3 regions of the Streptomyces sp. NPDC050145 genome follow, and region 2 is predicted to be linked to each of the others. Evidence: riboswitches for the same ligand, from Rfam matches in the RefSeq annotation. Region 2 holds a riboswitch; each other region holds the start of a gene.
The links. A riboswitch is a leader RNA that binds a small molecule or an ion and turns the genes downstream of it on or off. The one in region 2 is predicted to bind S-adenosylmethionine.
Positions count from the first base shown of each region.

Region 1: it holds a riboswitch for S-adenosylmethionine, as region 2 does, so the genes downstream of both, thrC (threonine synthase) here and ACIBTU_RS16630 (aminotransferase class V-fold PLP-dependent enzyme) in region 2, are expected to answer to the same signal.
Region 3: it holds a riboswitch for S-adenosylmethionine, as region 2 does, so the genes downstream of both, ACIBTU_RS07890 (IclR family transcriptional regulator) here and ACIBTU_RS16630 (aminotransferase class V-fold PLP-dependent enzyme) in region 2, are expected to answer to the same signal.

Region 1 is NZ_JBITJS010000022.1:20,117-26,099, reverse strand. Features, by position in the region: gene ACIBTU_RS33790 (trehalose-6-phosphate synthase) at 1-308, opposite strand, end outside; gene ACIBTU_RS33785 (glucosyl-3-phosphoglycerate synthase) at 385-1,332, opposite strand; SAM riboswitch class I at 1,497-1,652, shown strand; gene thrC (threonine synthase) at 1,671-2,972, shown strand; gene ACIBTU_RS33775 (MoaD/ThiS family protein) at 3,027-3,302, shown strand; gene ACIBTU_RS33770 (cold-shock protein) at 3,765-3,971, shown strand; gene groL (chaperonin GroEL) at 4,330-5,952, shown strand.
Region 2 is NZ_JBITJS010000007.1:293,866-299,848, forward strand. Features, by position in the region: gene ACIBTU_RS16610 (NYN domain-containing protein) at 1-861, opposite strand, end outside; gene ACIBTU_RS16615 (hypothetical protein) at 894-1,133, opposite strand; gene ACIBTU_RS16620 (rhomboid family intramembrane serine protease) at 1,239-1,979, shown strand; gene ACIBTU_RS16625 (Lrp/AsnC family transcriptional regulator) at 1,976-2,257, shown strand; gene ACIBTU_RS16630 (aminotransferase class V-fold PLP-dependent enzyme) at 2,295-3,686, opposite strand; SAM riboswitch class IV at 3,908-4,025, opposite strand; gene trpD (anthranilate phosphoribosyltransferase) at 4,121-5,185, opposite strand; gene ACIBTU_RS16640 (cytochrome bc complex cytochrome b subunit) at 5,316-5,983, opposite strand, start outside.
Region 3 is NZ_JBITJS010000003.1:254,806-260,788, forward strand. Features, by position in the region: gene ACIBTU_RS07870 (MFS transporter) at 1-134, shown strand, start outside; gene ACIBTU_RS07875 (DinB family protein) at 131-715, shown strand; gene ACIBTU_RS07880 (class IIb bacteriocin, lactobin A/cerein 7B family) at 858-1,067, opposite strand; gene ACIBTU_RS07885 (hypothetical protein) at 1,623-1,835, shown strand; gene ACIBTU_RS07890 (IclR family transcriptional regulator) at 1,868-2,590, opposite strand; SAM riboswitch class I at 2,780-2,921, opposite strand; gene ACIBTU_RS07895 (hypothetical protein) at 2,993-4,099, shown strand; gene ACIBTU_RS07900 (hypothetical protein) at 4,140-4,538, opposite strand; gene ACIBTU_RS07905 (DUF2332 domain-containing protein) at 4,755-5,717, shown strand; gene ACIBTU_RS07910 (aminoglycoside phosphotransferase family protein) at 5,776-5,983, shown strand, end outside.

The DNA of each region.
Region 1 (5,983 bases), on a different contig from region 2:
TGGTACAGCATGTGGTGCACGAACCACAGCACCGAGTTCGCGATCCCGTTGTACGCCGCCGCGTGCACCTCCGGGTCGATGTCCAGCATCCGCACACCCGGCTCGGTGATCCCGCGCCGCACCGCCTCCCGGTCCCCGTCGCCGAGCGCCGCGCACACCCACAGCTTGTCGTCGACGGAGCTGAGCGCGGACACGAGCCCGCCCCCGCCCCGCCGGGCCGTGACCGTGCCGTCGTCCCCGACGGCGTACGAGACCGGGCCCCGGTTGGACGCGACAAGAACCTCAGCAGCACCAGGAGTGGAAGCCATACGGGCACGCTAGCCCGCCCCGGAAAGCCTCAAACGTAACGACGCTCACGCCACCCGACGTTCAGGCCACCCGCGCTCACGCCACCCGGCGCTCGCGGTACTCGTCGATCTCCGCCATCGGCGGCCGCTCCTCCGTGTCCACGTCGTGCGTGCGCGGCTCGAAACCCTTCTCGCCCCGCTCGAACTGGGTCAGCACCGGCCGCACCAGATGCCCGCGCGCGAGCCGCAGCTGCGCCGTGCGGTAGATCGCCGCCGCCATCCGGCCGAGCGCCTGCCCGTCCTGGTGCCGGTGCTTCCTGACCCCCACGTCGACCTGGGCGAGCGCGTCCAGGCCCACCGTGTGCAGCGCGTCCACGAGCAGCCCCAGCTCGACCCCGTACCCGACCGGGAACGGCAGCTGCTCGAGCAGGGACCTGCGGGCCGCGTACTCGCCGCCGAGCGGCTGCACGAAACCGGCCAGCCGCGGCCAGTGCAGGTTCAGCAGCGGCCGCGCCACCAGCTCGGTCACCCGCCCGCCCTGTCCCGCGGCGTCACCGAGCGGCCGGTCGTACATCGCCTTCACGAACTGCACGTCCGGGTCGGTGAGCAGCGGTCCGACGATCCCGGACACGAAGTCCGCGGAGAACTCCTTGAGGTCCGCGTCGACGAAGCAGACGATGTCGCCGGAGGTCACGAGGAGTGAGCGCCACAGCACCTCGCCCTTGCCGGGCCGGGCCGGGAGTCGCGGCAGGATCGCGTCCCGGTGCACGACCCGCGCGCCGGCCGCCGCCGCGACCTCGGAGGTCCGGTCCGTGGACCCGGAGTCCACGACCACCAGCTCGTCGACCAGCGGCACCGCCTCCGTCATCAGCTCGCGTCGGATCACGGACACGATCTGGCCGACCGTCGCCTCCTCGTCGAGCGCCGGCAGCACGACACTCACGGTCTGCCCCGACGCGCGCTTCGCGGCGATCAGCTGGTGCGGCGGCCGGTCCGCCACGGACCAGGAGCGCTCGTTCAGCCAGCGCTCTACCTCTTCCAGCACGGTCGGCTGCTCCTCACTCCGCGTGGTGGTGCGGGACGATTTGTGATCCATCTCGCGGTTCGGACGACTATCTCAAGCGTCCAGGCCGTCGGTTACAGTCTTGAACAAGGCCAGGGACCACCGCATGCCGGGGTCGCCGCGAGCCGCGCTCAACAATCGAATACCGCTCATCCAGAGGGGCAGAGGGATACGGCCCGTTGAAGCCCCGGCAACCCTCCAGCCGGTCTCGTAGGACACCGCAACTGTCCATCGCGAGGCTCCCGGCTAGGGAAGGTGCCAAATCCGTCTCACGGCGAGATGCGTCGTGAGGAAGATGAGGAGAAAGGGCCTCGCCTCTCATGGCTGTACAGACTGTCGCCACCGGAACCACCCCCTCCGAGAAGACCGTGGACCTCGGTCCCGCGTCGGGCCTCTCCTGCCGCGAGTGCGGCGCCAAGTTCGAGCTCGGCCCGATCTTCGCGTGCGTCGAGTGTTTCGGGCCTCTGGAGGTCGCGTACGACCTTCCCGTCGGCGACCCCGAGGCGCTCCGCAAGCAGATCGAGGCCGGCCCCGCGAACATCTGGCGCTACGCGCCGCTGCTGCCCGTCCCGGCCGACGTCGCCGAGAAGCCGAACCTGAACCCGGGCTGGACCCACCTGGTCAAGGCCGACAACCTGGCCCGTGAACTCGGCGTCGAGCAGGGCAGGCTGTTCGTCAAGGACGACTCCGGGAACCCGACGCACTCCTTCAAGGACCGTGTCGTCGCCCAGGCCATCGAGGCCGCCCGCGCCTTCGGCTTCACCACCCTCTCCTGCTCCTCCACGGGCAACCTGGCGGGTGCCGTCGGCGCCGCCGCCGCCCGCGCCGGCTTCCGCTCCTGCGTGTTCATCCCGCACGACCTGGAGCAGGGCAAGGTCGTCATGGCCGGTGTCTACGGCGGTGACCTCGTCGCCATCGAGGGCAACTACGACGATGTGAACCGCTTCTGCTCCGAGCTCATCGGCGACCCGCTGGGCGAGGGCTGGGGCTTCGTCAACGTCAACCTGCGCCCGTACTACGGCGAGGGTTCCAAGACGCTCGCCTACGAGATCTGCGAGCAGCTGGGCTGGCAGCTGCCGGACCAGCTGGTCATCCCGATCGCGTCCGGTTCGCAGTTCACGAAGATCGACAAGGGTCTGCAGGAGCTCATCAAGCTCGGCCTCGTCGAGGACAAGCCGTACAAGCTCTTCGGCGCCCAGGCCGAGGGCTGCTCGCCGGTCTCCGTCGCCTACAAGGGCGGCCACGACGTCGTCCGCCCGCAGAAGCCGAACACGATCGCGAAGTCGCTCGCCATCGGCAACCCGGCCGACGGGCCGTACGTCCTCGACATCGCGCGCCGCACCGGTGGCGCCGTGGAGGATGTGAACGACGAGCAGGTCGTCGACGCGATCAAGCTGCTGGCGCGGACCGAGGGCATCTTCGCGGAGACGGCCGGCGGTGTGACGCTCGGTGTCACCAAGAAGCTCATCGAGGCGGGCCTCATCGACCCGTCGCTCACCACGGTGGTGCTGAACACGGGTGACGGGCTGAAGACCCTCGACGCCGTCGCGGAGTCCTCGCAGGCCACCGCGACGATCCGGCCGTCCCTCGAGGCGTTCCGGTCCGCCGGGCTCGCCGAGTAGTTCCCCCGAGTAGTTCCCCGCCCCCCTTTACCGAAGAACAGCCGAGGTGAACCCATGAGCGTCAACGTCCGGATCCCCACCATCCTCCGTACCTACACCGGCGGGCAGGCCGAGGTGCCGGCCGAGGGCGCGACCCTCGCCGACGTCATCGCCGACCTGGAGAAGAACCACACGGGCATCGCCGCCCGCGTGCTCGACGACCAGGGCAAGCTGCGCCGCTTCGTGAACGTGTACGTGAACGACGACGACGTCCGTTTCGAGCAGGGCCTGGAGACCGTGACGCCGGACGGCGCCGGCGTCTCGATCATTCCCGCCGTCGCCGGCGGCTGATCGACGGCGGCTGATCGCCTCGACCGTCCGGGATTTCCCTGACTTACCCAGAGTTACCAGAATTGCCCCCTCCGCCAGAGAAGCGGAGGGGGCAATTCTGCATGGTTGAGCGGGGTACAGTTGGGGAAGCTGCTCCGCTCCCGTCCGTGGTGCATGACGGACGCATATGAGTTCTTGAGCGAATCCCGATGAGAAGCAGCCAAAGCGCCCCGCCCATTCGGGCCTTTTATGGCATTTATTCGACCCGACTTGCCCTGGGATCCGGTGAGTTGGCCCGGTTTCCCCGATCGCGGGCGCTCAGAATTGTCGTCCGATTGACCTGTTGCAGAGGGCAGTTGGGCAGATACATTCGGCCGCGGTCGACGCGTTCCGGCGCACACCCCCAACCCTTTGGGGCGTGAGGTCTGACCCGGGTCCGCGAAGTGCGGACTCGCGCAAGGGCCAGTAATAGGGGAGTTAGGCATGGCTCAGGGCACCGTCAAGTGGTTCAACGCGGAGAAGGGGTACGGCTTCATCGCGGTCGACGGTGGTGCGGATGTTTTCGTCCACTACAGCGCCATCCAGATGGACGGATACCGCACCCTTGAAGAGGGTCAGCGGGTCGAGTTCGAGATCTCGCAGGGCCAGAAGGGGCCGCAGGCCGACATGGTTCGGCTTGCCGCCGGCTGAAGCGCGCGCGTCTGACCGCAAGCTTCGTACGACACGAGGGTCCGTGTCCCCGATCGGGGGTGCGGGCCCTTCGTGCTGCCCGGAGGCCGGAGCGGTGCGGGACCGGGAGCGGGGTCGGGGGCGGGACCGGGTGGCGCGCGGGGGTGCGGATCTGTGGTAGCCGCTTGCACTCGCATGGGGCGAGTGCTAATCATTGGGCTTAGCACTCTCCGAGTGAGAGTGACAGAACTTGGATCGGGCCAGTGAGGCTCGCACGCCGGGTGGGGCAAGGAACCACAAGGTGCGCAAGCCGTCCGTCGCGGGCGCCGGCACGGTCCGTTTGCTTGCTTTTCCACCCCGTCCGGGAGGACCACTTCACATGGCCAAGATCATCGCGTTCGACGAGGAGGCACGGCGCGGCCTCGAGCGCGGCATGAACCAGCTCGCCGACGCCGTCAAGGTGACCCTGGGCCCCAAGGGTCGCAACGTCGTCCTCGAGAAGAAGTGGGGCGCCCCCACGATCACCAACGATGGTGTGTCCATCGCCAAGGAGATCGAGCTCGAGGACCCGTACGAGAAGATCGGCGCCGAGCTGGTCAAGGAGGTCGCGAAGAAGACGGACGACGTCGCCGGTGACGGCACGACGACCGCGACCGTCCTGGCCCAGGCCCTCGTTCGCGAAGGCCTTCGCAACGTGGCCGCCGGTGCCAACCCGATGGCCCTCAAGCGTGGCATCGAGAAGGCCGTCGAGGCCGTCTCCGCCGCCCTGCTCGAGCAGGCCAAGGATGTCGAGACCAAGGAGCAGATCGCTTCCACGGCCTCCATCTCCGCCGCCGACACCCAGATCGGCGAGCTCATCGCCGAGGCCATGGACAAGGTCGGCAAGGAAGGCGTCATCACCGTCGAGGAGTCCCAGACCTTCGGTCTGGAGCTCGAGCTCACCGAGGGTATGCGCTTCGACAAGGGCTACATCTCGGCGTACTTCGCCACCGACATGGAGCGCATGGAGTCGTCGCTCGACGACCCGTACATCCTGATCGTCAACTCGAAGATCGGCAACGTGAAGGACCTCCTTCCGCTGCTCGAGAAGGTCATGCAGTCCGGCAAGCCGCTGCTGATCATCGCCGAGGACGTCGAGGGCGAGGCCCTGTCGACCCTGGTCGTCAACAAGATCCGTGGCACCTTCAAGTCCGTCGCCGTCAAGGCCCCGGGCTTCGGCGACCGCCGCAAGGCCATGCTCGGTGACATCGCCATCCTCACGGGCGGCACCGTCATCTCCGAGGAGGTCGGCCTCAAGCTGGAGAACGCCGGTCTCGACCTGCTCGGCCGCGCCCGCAAGGTCGTCATCACCAAGGACGAGACGACGATCGTCGACGGCGCCGGTGACAGCGACCAGGTCCAGGGTCGCGTCAACCAGATCCGTGCCGAGATCGAGAACAGCGACTCGGACTACGACCGCGAGAAGCTCCAGGAGCGCCTCGCCAAGCTCGCCGGCGGCGTCGCCGTCATCAAGGCGGGCGCGGCCACCGAGGTCGAGCTCAAGGAGCGCAAGCACCGCATCGAGGACGCCGTTCGCAACGCGAAGGCGGCCGTCGAAGAGGGCATCGTCGCCGGTGGTGGCGTGGCCCTCCTCCAGGCCTCCGCGGTCTTCGAGAAGCTCGAGCTCGACGGTGACGAGGCGACCGGCGCCAACGCCGTGAAGCTCGCGCTCGAGGCCCCGCTCAAGCAGATCGCCGTCAACGGTGGTCTCGAGGGTGGCGTCGTCGTGGAGAAGGTGCGCAACCTTCCCATCGGTCACGGCCTCAACGCCGCGACGGGTGAGTACGTCGACATGATCGCCGAGGGCATCCTCGACCCGGCGAAGGTCACGCGCTCTGCCCTGCAGAACGCCGCGTCCATCGCCGCGCTGTTCCTCACCACCGAGGCCGTCATCGCCGACAAGCCGGAGAAGGCCTCTGCGGCTGCTCCGGGTGGCATGCCGGGCGGTGACATGGACTTCTGAGCCGGTCTTCTGGGCTCAGGTCAGTCTGATC
Region 2 (5,983 bases):
CCGCATCGACACCGGCGGCAGCGCCAGCTCCCGGCGCAGCCCCTGCGCCGCCTCGAGCACGGTGTCCAGGAGCAGCCGCACCCGCATGTCCTCGACACTGCGCCCCTCGCGGGCCGCCCTGCGCGAGGCCTCGAGCGCCGCCTCGACCTCGCCGAGCCGCGCCTTGAGCCGCCGGCTCTCGCTCTCGGCGGACGACACCTGCGCCTGCCCCTCGGCCCGTGCCGAGTCGGCCTCGGCCCGCGCCTTGCGGGCGGCGGCCTCACCGCGCTTGACGTCGCTGAGCGCGGCCCGCAGCTTGCGGTGCACGGACTCGGCCTCGCGCCGGGCCGTGTCGAGCTCGGTGCGCAGCCGCTCGGTCTCGGACCGGGTGTGCGCCTGCGCCTCGGCCAGCTGCTCGCGCAGCCGGTCCAGCTCGGCGCGGGTCTCCTCGTCGACGCGCTCGGCGTCGGCCCGCTGGGCCTCCTCGCCGGCCGCGGCGACGAGCTTGACCCAGCCCGCCGGGCGCAGCACGTACGCGGCCGCGGCCACGTCGAGCGGGTCCGCGGCGGGCGGCGGGGTCCCGGAGTCCAGGGCCCCCGCGAGCTCGGGCTGCGCCTCACGCAGCCGCTCCCCGATCCGCTGGCGGAACAGGGTCTCGCTCTCCAGCGCGGCCGCCATCGCGTTCCCGGCGAACTTGGCGCGCCGGGTGGGCGTGAACCGCGCGTACTGGCGCAGCTGGGCCGGAAGTTCGTTCATCGTCAGACCGCCGAAGCCGTCCGAGACGATCGCCACGACCCGCCGCCGTACGCCTTCGGGCAACGGCCGGTCGAGCAGCTCGGCGGCTCCGCCGTCCCCGGCCTCCCCGCCCGTGCTCTCCACCATCCGTCACCCCAAAGTCCGTGGGGACCGCTCCGTCAGGAGTCGGCGCCCGGCCTGTCCACGAGTTCCACCTGGTCCACCGCGTTGCACCAGCGGCAGCGCACCGACTCGATGGTCTCATCGACCACCTTGCGTTCCTCGACGCTCGGCTCACCGGCCAGGTCGAGGTGGACGTACTCCACGACCTTCGAGGAGCGGGTCACGTCGAACCGCGTGAGGTTGCCGCAGAGCGTGCAGCGCCAGCGGGTGGTGGCGGTCGGCAGGGGAACCGTCATCGGACTGTGCCTTCTTTCAGCTCTCGGCTCTCGCGGCCGTCTTGCCCGTAACCCTACGGCCTGCCGTACGCCGTCCGCTCCCCGCCTTGCGTCATGCTCTGTCCCATGATCGGCAACGGGCGTGAGGGCATCGCACGGGCGACCGCGTTCCTGAGGGGCCCCGCCCCCGTCACGTACACCCTGATCGGGGTGTGCTGCGTCGTCTTCGTCCTGTCCCCGGCCTCCGGCCTGAACCCCTCCTACGGCACCGGGGACCGGCTGCTCGCGGCGCAGAGCGCGTACTTCGAGCGGTGGGGCGTGGTGCCCGCGGAGCTGTTCGCGGGGTCCTGGCGGGCGGCGCTCAGCCCGCTGACGGCCCTGTTCGTGCACGGCAGCTGGCTGCACCTGCTCGGCAACATGCTCTTCCTGCACGTCTTCGGCACGATGACCGAGGAGCGCGTGGGCCGGCTGCCCTATCTGCTCTTCTACCTGGTCACCGGGTATCTCGCGCTGTTCGGGTACGCGCTGGCGCACGCGAGCTCGGAGCAGACCCTGGTGGGCGCGTCCGGGGCGATCTCGGCGGTCCTGGGCGCGTTCCTGTACCTTTTCCCGGACGCGCGCGTGACGAGCCTGTTCCCGTTCCTGCTCTTCCTGCCGCTGCGCTTCCCGGCCTGGGTGGTGCTGCCGTTCTGGGTGGCGCTCCAGTGGGCGGCGGCGGGGCAGGCCGGACAGGGCCCGGGGGTGGCCTATCTGGCGCACCTGGTCGGCTTCTCCACCGGCTTCCTCTACGCATGGGTGCGGTACCGGGGCCGGGCTAGAGTGAAGGCGACCCACACCACGGCCACCGAGGGAGACAGCCAGCCGTGATCACCGCGATCGTGCTCATCAAGACCAGCGTGGACCGCATCCCCGAGATCGCGGAGTCGATCGCGGCGCTGGAGAGCGTCAGCGAGGTCTTCTCCGTCACCGGTACGTACGACCTGATCGCCATGGTCCGGGTCGCCCGCCACGACGACCTGGCCGATGTCATCCCCGGCAAGATCAGCAAGATTCCGGGTGTGGAGGCGACGGACACCCACGTCGCCTTCCGCACCTACTCCCAGCACGACCTGGAGGCCGCGTTCGCCATCGGCCTGGACGGCTGAGCGGACCTCCCTAAAAGTCTCGCAGGCCTCGTATGCCTCAGGAGGCCGGGACGCAGCGTCCGTCCTCCGTGCGGTAGTTCCAGCGGGCACCGTCCCGGACCAGCTCGGTCACCGCGGCGACGAAGCGCTCGACGTGCTCGTCGGGGGTGCCCGCGCCGAAGCTGACGCGGATCGCGTTCAGCGACTTCTCGCCGGGCGCGGCCTCGGGGGCACCGCACTCCCCCTGCTGCTGCGGGTCCGAGCCGAGCAGCGTGCGCACCAGCGGGTGGGCGCAGAAGAGACCGTCGCGCACGCCGATGCCGTACTCGGCGGAGAGCGCGGCCGCGAAGTGCGAGGAGTTCCAGCCCTCGACGACGAACGAGATGACGCCGACCCGCGGGGCGTCGTCGCCGAACAGCGACAGCACCTTCACCTCGGGCACCGCCGCAAGGCCCTCGCGCACCTTCCGGATCAGGTGCTGCTCCCGGGCGACGAGGGAGTCGAAGCCCGCCTCGGTCAGCGCCTTGCAGGCGGAGGCGATCGAGTAGACACCGATGACGTTGGGCGAGCCGGCCTCGTGGCGGGCGGCGCTCTCGTGCCACTCGACGTCCACGCCGCCGTCCGCGCGCCGGGCGACCTTGCGCGACGCGCCGCCGCCGGCCAGGTACGGCTCGGCCTCGGTCAGCCAGTCGGAGCGGCCCGCGAGCACGCCCGAGCCGAACGGCGCGTACAGCTTGTGCCCGGAGAAGGCGACCCAGTCGACGTCCAGGTCCTGTACGGAGACGGGGTGGTGGGGGGCGAGCTGGGCGGCGTCGAGGACGATGCGGGCGCCGTGCGCGTGCGCGGCGGCGGCCAGTTCGCGCACCGGCCACAGCTCACCGGTGACGTTCGAGGCGCCGGTGACGCAGACGAGGGCCGGACCGTAGGGGTCGCGGTCGGTGAGGGCGCGCTCCAGGGTGGCGACGGCCTCGTCGGGGGTGCGCGGCGCGTTCAGGTAGGTGACGCGGGCGTCGCGCCAGGGCAGCAGCGAGGCGTGGTGCTCGGTCTCGAAGACGAAGACCTGGCAGTCGGCCGGGAGGGCCTGGGCGAGCAGGTTGAGCGAGTCGGTGGTGGAGCGGGTGAAGACGACCTGGTCGCCCTCGCGGCAGTCGAGGAACTCGGCGACGGCGGTGCGGGAGTTCTCGAACAGGTCGGTGGACAGCTGGGAGAGGTACCCGGCGCCGCGGTGCACGCTGCCGTAGTACGGGGCGTACGCGGCGACGTCGTCCCACACGCGCTGGAGGGCGGGGGCGCTGGCGGCGTAGTCGAGGGCGGCGTAGGTGACTTCGCCGCCGGTGACGAGCGGCACGGTGACGTCGCGGCCGAGGACCGGCAGCGGGGCGCCGCAGGCGGGGTCGGCGGACTCGGCGCAGGCGGTGGCGGTGGCGGCGGAGGGGGTGTGAGCAGACATGGGTGTCTCCCGGCAGGACAAGGCGAAAGGACGGAGAGATCCCGCACGGCGGCACGACAGGGCTCAAAAGGCCGTCGGCGTACGGGTGTTGACCTCGACGCACGGCGGCAGAGACCCGGCCGGGCGGAGGGTGTGGTGGAGAAGGGGCGAGAAGCCCTAGCGCATTCGCTTGCTCACGAGACTGCTCCCTCGAACGACCCAGGACCCCAGGATTCGCGAGGGGTCCGCGCTTGCCATGCGCCTTGCTGCGCACGGCCTGGTCTTCACCCGGGGCACCCCGCCACGGACGGAGGGTTGCCGGACAGCGAGCCGGGGCCTAAATCGCTGTCACTCATGACCTTGCTCAGCATCCTGCCACACGTCCCGGAAACGGCAAGGGCGCAGTCCAGAATCTGGACTGCGCCCTTGTTCGCGCGGGTGCGGGCGGGTGCGGGTCAGCGCTGGGTGGCGGCCACCCAGCGCTCCAGGGCCGCCTTGGCCGCCCCGCTGTCGATCGAGTGCGCGGCCCGCTCCATGCCGGCCGCGAGCTGCTCGGTGAGCGTGCCCTCGCCCGGGCGCACGGCGACGAGCGCGGCCGCCGAGTTGAGCAGCACGGCGTCGCGGACCGGCCCGCGCTCGCCGTCGAGCAGGCGCCGCGCCACCTCCGCGTTGTACGCCGGGTCGCCGCCGCGCAGGGCCTCGATGGGGACCGGCTCGATGCCGACGTCGCGCGGGTCGAAGCGCTCCTCGCGCACGGCGCCGTCGCGCACCACCCAGACGCGGGAGCTCCCGGTGACGGTCAGCTCGTCGAGGCCGTCGTCGCCGCGGAAGACGAGCGAGGAGTTGCCGCGCTCGGCGAAGACTCCGGCCACGACCGGGGCCATCCGGGCGTCGGCGACCCCGACGGCCTGGGCGCGGACCCGGGCCGGGTTGGTCAGCGGGCCGAGCAGGTTGAAGACGGTACGGATGCCGAGCTGGCCGCGGGCGGCGCCGGCGTAGCGCAGCGCGGGGTGGAACTTCACGGCGAAGCAGAAGGTGATGCCCGCCTCCTCGGCGACCTGGGGCACCCGGGAGGGCGGCAGGTCGAGGTTGACGCCGAGCTTCTCCAGGACGTCGGAGGCGCCGGAGGCGGAGGACGCCGCCCGGTTGCCGTGCTTGACGACCTTGGCGCCCGCGCCGGCCACCACGATCGCCGACATGGTCGAGATGTTGACGGTCTTGGCGCCGTCGCCGCCGGTGCCGACGATGTCGACGGTCTCGCCGGGCACCTCGATCACGTTGGCGTGCTCGTACATGCCGCGGACCAGACCGGAGATCTCCGCGACGGTCTCGCCCTTGGCGCGCAGGGCCACCGCGAAGCCGGCGATCTGCGCGTCGGTGGCCTCGCCCCGCATGATCCGGTCCATCGCCCACGCGGTGTCGTCGGCGCTCAGGTCACGGCCCTCCAGCAGGCCGTTGAGGACGGAGGGCCAGGAACGGCCCGCCGCGGTGTCGCCTCCAGCGGGGGTCAAAGCGCTCATCGCCGCTCCTGGTGATACGCGTAGGACAGGTGGGAAAGGGGTGCTCCCACCTTATCCAGTGCCAGGACGGCGAAGAGCCCCCGTCCAGTGCCTGGACGGGGGCTCCTGCCGTGGCGAACAGCGTCAGAGATCAGTGGTGGCCGTGGCCGCTGGTGATCTCCTTGTACTCCTCGGCGGTGGGCTTGGAGATCTGGTTGTGCTCTCCGTAGTAGCCCTTCGAGAGCTTGGCGCGCAGCTTCTGCACGCGCGACAGCTTGCGCTCCACACCGTTCTCGTCGACCGTCGGGCCGAGCTCCAGCGGCGCGTACTGCTCGTGCGCCGTGAGGGTGTGCAGGGCGTCCTGGTTCAGCGGCTCGTGGACCTCGATGAACTCACCGTGCGGCAGGCGCTTGATGATGCCGGACTCGCGTCCGTGCAGCACCTTGTCCTTGTCGCGGCGCTGGAGGCCGAGGCAGATCCGCTTGGTGGCGATGAAGACCACGACCGGCATCACGAAGAAGCTGATGCGGACGAACCAGGTGATCGCGTTGATCGACAGGTGGAAGTGCGTGGCCCAGAGGTCGTTGCCACCACCGATCATCAGCACGAAGTACCAGGAGATCCACGCGGCGCCGAACGCGGTGCGCGTCGGGGCGTTGCGCGGGCGGTCCAGGATGTGGTGCTCGCGCTTGTCGCCGGTGACCCAGGACTCGATGAACGGGTAGACGGCGATGGCGACCAGGACCAGCGGGAAGATCACCAGCGGGATGAACACACCCAGGACGAGCGTGTGACCCCAGAGGTTGATCTCCCAGCCCG
Region 3 (5,983 bases), on a different contig from region 2:
GGGCGATCGCCCTGGCGGGCGGCGCGGCAGCGCTCGCCGGCGGCTGGATTCTCACCTGGCACCGGCCCGCATCCCCGAAACTCGTACGGGATCTCGAGACCACGAACACCTCACGGAAGGCGCACACCGCATGATCGACGCGTTCGCGAAGGACAACCTGCACGGCAGACTGCGGCGGGACCGCGAGGCGCTGCTGTGGAAACTCGACGGCTTGTCCGAGTACGACGTCCGCCGGCCTCTGACAGCGACCGGGACCAACCTCCTCGGTCTGGTCAAACACGTGGCGACCGTCGAGGCCAGGTACTTCGGCGAGGTCTTCGGCCGCCCGTCTCCGGAGCCGCTGGGCAGGTGGCAGGACTCCGACGGCAGCGACCAGTGGGCGGCCGAGGACGAGACCCGGGAACAGATCATCGGGTTCTACCGGCGCACTTGGGAACACTCGGACGCGACGATCGACGAGCTTCCTCTCGACGCCCCCGGCCATGTGCCGTGGTGGTCGGAGCCGTATCCCAACACGAACCTGTTCGCGATCACCACCCACGTCCTGAGCGAGACCGTCCGGCATGCCGGGCACGCCGACATCCTGCGCGAGAGCGTCGACGGCCGGACCGGGCTGCGCGCCGAACACGAGAGACGGATCGACGAGGAGGCCCGGGCCGCCCACCGCGCGAAGATCGAGCGGGCCGCCAGATCCGCCGCATCAGTCAAGGCATAGCCGGACCGGTCGGCGAGGCCGACGCCGTGGGGGCATCCCCGTTCGGAGATGCCCCCAGGGGACAGCGCGCCGCTACAGCCGGGAGCCGAGCATCAGGCCGGTGCTCGCGGCGACGCGTTGTCCTTCTTGCTCAGGCAGGCGGTCAGAAGGAGACGCTGACGCCGAACTCGTGGTACTGGCCTACCGCACCGAGAACCTGGTCCTGGACGGCGCCGGCCTGCGCCAGGAGCGACGCGTCGCTGACGGCCTGGGGGCCGGCCACGACGGAGGCGTGCGGGGCCACGCCGCCGGAGACGGTGTCGAGGTCGGCGTCGGTGAGCTCGACGGTACGAAGCTGGTGAGCGGAGTTCATTTCAGTACTTCCCTTTCGCACGGATGGATCCACAAGAGGGGGTGGCCCCGCTGGGGACTGCGGGCCTCGACCGCAGGAACGGCGACGCCCGTCCGGGGGCGCCGCCACTCCGGGGGAGCGGTGCCGTGGATCAAACCACGCAGCCCACGGAAGATCTAATGAACAGCCGCTCCGGCCCGCCCTGTTCAACGTCCGAGCGGCACACTCGCGTGGACCCGTACACGGATCCGGGCCCACTTCTCCACATCGTTCGCGAAGGGACGGCGCACCCTCGCGGCCGAGCACGGTCACGAAGCGGACAATCGAGAGATAGAAGGGCGAGCCGCGTACGCGCCGATGTCCGTCACGGCACGTCCGTATCGACTTTGCGGAGCCTCAGTGCAGATCTGCCGAGTGAGGTCCGGTGCCCCACTGTCCGATCCGATGTCTCCCTGACGCAGCCGGGCGGCAGGCGCAGACGCAACGGCTCCAGGCCCGGGAGGAACGTCGTTCGATGCCGCGGCCCGTCAGGCGCGTGAGGCGATCCGTGAACTGGCGGCGGTCGAACCGTTGATCATGCTGGAGGGGCCCGAGCCCGTGATCGACGCGGCCGAGAAGGTGGTCGCCGCCCTGCGTCATGAACACAGCGCGGCTCGGGCGCTCTACCTGGACCGACGCCCCGGCCCGTGGCAGAACTACGAAGAGGCGCAGGCCCGGCGCATTCAGGCACTCCGGGACCTCTGGGCCACGGCGCGCAAGGCACTCGGGGCCGACATCAGCACCGCGTGACAGCGACGAGGGGGCCTTTCCGCGGAAGGCCGTCAGGGTTGGTGTATGGCCTCGGTGAGGCGGTCCGCCGCGTGGATGGCGGCCTTCGCGAGCCGGGCGCCCGGGTGGCGGGTGAGGCGTTGGAGCGGGCCGGTGACCGTGACGGCGGCCACGACGCGCCGGTCCGGGTCGCGGACCGGCGCCGAGACGGAGGCCATGCCGGGTTCCCGTTCGCCGATCGACTGGGCCCAGCCCCTGCGCCGTACGCCGCTGAGGGTCCTGGCCGTGAAGTGAGCCCCCTGCAGCCCGTGGTGGTAGCGCTCGGGTTCCTCCCAGGCCAGCAGGACCTGGGCGGCGGAGCCGACCTTCATGGGGAACGCGGAACCGACGGGCACGGTGTCGCGCAGACCTGCGGTCCGCTCGGCGGCGGCGACGCAGATGCGCACGTCCCCCTGCCGGCGGTAGAGCTGAGCGCTCTCGCCGGTGGTGTCCCGCAGGGCGGTGAGGACCGGGCCCGCCGAGGTCAGCAGGAGATCCTCGCCCGAAGCCGCCGAGAGTTCGGCGAGCCACGGGCCCAGGACGAACCGGCCCTGCAGGTCCCTGCCGACCAGACGGTAGCGCTCGAGGGCGGTGGCGAGCCGGTGGGCGGTGGGCCGGGACAGGCCGGTGGCGGCGACCAGCCCCGCGAGTGTGGCGGGCCCCGCCGCCAGCGCATCCATGATCACCGCGGTCTTGTCGAGCACGCCGACACCACTGGAAATATCGGATATGTCCATGAAAAGACCTACTCCAGTCTCAGGCCGCGAGTGAGGATCGCGGAGACCTCGCCGAGGCGAGGGCGGGGGTGATCAGCGAGGAAGGACCGAAGACATCGGTCGAGGTGTCGCAGTGATCGCGAGACGGGTATGCGGAAGGCCCGGGGCGGAAAGAGCCGGGGCGAAGGTCAGCACAGAGAGCACCGTGTCTCCTCATCTTTTCCCGCGCCACGTTGGCGCGAGCCGGAGTTGGCACTGATCCCGACGGCGCGGCGCGAAGATGGAGCGCCGAGTCGACCGGGGAGTTGCCGGGGCTTCGTAGGGCCGGTCCCTCCACCCCTCTGGATGATTCGCGAAGACAATAGCAAGACTCCGGGCGTCACCTGCCGGGGGCTACCCCGATACGGAGGGTGAGGGGGAACCGTGGGTGTTCTGGACAGTGACCGGCGGCGACTGGCGCGGGGGCTCGCGCTGGCCGTCGCGGGCGCGTTGCTCGGCGCGGGCGGCGTGGCGTGGGGGACGGGCACGCTGCCGTTGTTCGGCGCGAAGCCCTGTTGGGACGCGGTGGCCGATCGCGATGTGGAGGTCCTGGTCGGCGACCACGACGTCGAGCACAGCGAGATCCGCCCCGCCTGGGTGGGCGGCGGTGAGCTGCAGGGAAGCTGTCGTCTGCTGGTCGCCGACGGACAGTCCCGTCCGCGGCCGACCCAGATCCGCGTTCACGACCTGAAGGGTCTGACGAGGGACAACCTTCCCTGGGCGGACGAGTTCCTGTCGACACGGATGACGCCTCTGGGCGGTGACCTGCTGGGAATGGCCTCGGACACCCGGGCGTGGGTCGCACTGCCCGACGCATGCCACGAGCCGGGTCGCCACAGCGGGCCCGCCGTCGTGGACGCGGCCGTGGGCGACGAGGAGATCGGCCACGCCACGGACGCGAAGGACAGTGCCCGCAACCGACAGGCCCTCGCCCGCATCGTCGTCGACGTCGCGAACCGGACCATGGAGACGCTCGACTGCCAAAGCGCCGACAGACTCTCTGCGCCCCGTGAACCCGCCCCGGAACCCGCACAGTTCGAGCCCATCGGCCACAGCCGGAAGATGTGCGGGCTGAAGAACGTGACCCTGCCCGAGCCGTACCGCGACTTCCGTCCCATGGCGCGCGTCACGCCCGGCGGCGCGGACGTGGCTCCTGCGTGGGGCTGCGACGTCCGTCTCAGCACCGCCGGCGATCCCGAGTTCCGCCTCAGGACCGTCCAGGAGCCCGCACTCACCGGCGCGTTCAGCACAACAGTCCGCGGGCAGGGGCTCGGCATCACGAACGAGGAGGGGCGTGACATGGACGGATCCTCATCCCCGACGGTTGCGGCCCTGCGCGCCAACTGCTCCGACGGACCGGCTGTCTTCATCGCCGAGGACCACTACCGCACCGACCGACGCATTTTCGTACGCCAGGTCTTCCTGGACTACGTGGCAGCGGAGGCCGCACGCCTGGATTGTGAACCTCTGCACATCCGCCTGCCCGCCTGAGAACCGCACCGAAATCCGCACCGAAATCCGCGTTCCACTGCTAGAGCGGAAGCCAATCAGGCCACCATGCCGGAGCATTGTCGGGGGAGCACTCGGCCACACTCACCGGATATCCCGAGGGGGCTCCAAAGGCGGACATCATCAACCAGTAAGTTCCCAGCGTCGCCAGCACGGAGACGACGAAGGCTGCCGCCATGCTGCGGCCTCCCAGGAACCCGAAGGAGAGAATCCAGAGTACGGAGATGATCAGCCACAGCCCGAAGAAGACGGGAATGAGGGAGAAGAAGTTGGCCGATGCATTGACTCCGATCTCGCAGTCGTTCCAGGCCCTCCCCAGCATTGTCGTGCCGGCATAGGAAGCAACAACTCCGGCGACCGGGCCTATTGCGCACCCGGTGAGGCGGCGTCCGGCTTGAGCATCTCCGCTCGTGTCTTCCATTCGCGCCTTCCCTCGGGGGTTCGGGCCTCCGCGCCGACGACCCGTCCGGTGATCCGGAGTGCGCGCCCGCATGATCATGCCCGGAGGCAGCCCGCTCGCGTCAACTGCTTGTTCTGAACAGTGGGGGAGCGTTCGTGAGCGGCGCCCCTCCGCCAACAACCACTACCGCCCGTTGATTTGGCGGCCGTTACAGCGACCCGCCCATATGATCACGTCATGGCGATGACAGGGTTGGACGATCAGGTGACGACGGCGGAGAACTATCGCCGCTTCGCCGAGAACGAGGCGGCGGGACGATCCCCCGCCTACGAGACGCTGGCCCTCGCGGTGGCGTCCGACCCCGACGTGCTGAGCTTCCTGAGCACCCTGCCTCCCGACAAGCGCCAGCCGAACCTGCTGTTCGCCGCGGCCCGTCACCTGCTGCACACGGCGCCCGACGCGGACGCGCTGCGGGAGTTGGCCACCGCCCAGGCCGGGCGGCTGCGGGCGACGATGCTGTCCCGGCGCACCCAGACCAACGAACCGGGCCGCTGCGCAACCCTCCTTCCCGCGCTGGCCGCGCTCGACGGACCCCTCGCCCTGATCGAGGTCGGCGCGAGCGCCGGACTGTGCCTGCACGTCGACCGGTACTCCTACGACTACGGCCACACACACCTGACCGGCGGCGACCCACAGGCGCCGACGCTGCGATGCCGGGCGCAGGGCCCGCACCCGGAACTGCGGATGCCCGAGGTGGCATGGGCGGCCGGCATCGACCTCAACCCGCTCGATCCGTCGGATCCCGAGGACCGGTCCTGGCTCGAGTGCCTGGTGTGGCCAGGGCAGACGGCCCGCCGCGAACGCCTCGTCTCCGCCTTGGGGACCGCGCAGCGCCGTCCCGTGCCCGTCCACGAGGGCGACCTGTTCGAGGCGCTGCCGGCCCTCGTCCGGCAGGCGCCTCGGGGCGCGCGGGTCGTGGTGTTCCACTCGGCGGTGCTGGCGTACGTGACGCCGGAGGTCCGCGCCGACTTCGCGGAGCTGACCCGCGAGCTCGGCGTCGTGTGGATCGCGAACGAGGCGCCCGGCGTGGTCGCCGACATCGAGCCGCCCCGGTTCGAGACCTCGCCGTTCGTCCTCACCGTCGACGGCGCGCCGGCCGCCTACACGCACCCGCACGGCGACTGGATCCACTGGATGTAGCACGTACAGCCGGGAAACCTCGTTGCTGCCCGAGGCCCCCCGCCTCGATCATGTGGCCATGGCGAGACGAGCGAGTGCCGAGACCACCGATGTGCCCGCCGACGTGCCTGCCGACGTGTCCGCCGACGTGCCCGCGGCCGCGGGTGTGCGCGTGGACTGGTGGGCCGTTCCGGCCGGCGTCAGAAGCCAGGTCGAGGCATCCCTCGGATCTCCTGTGGAGACCGCAGTCACCCAGGCCGGTGGCTTCTCGCCCGGTGTCGCCGCTC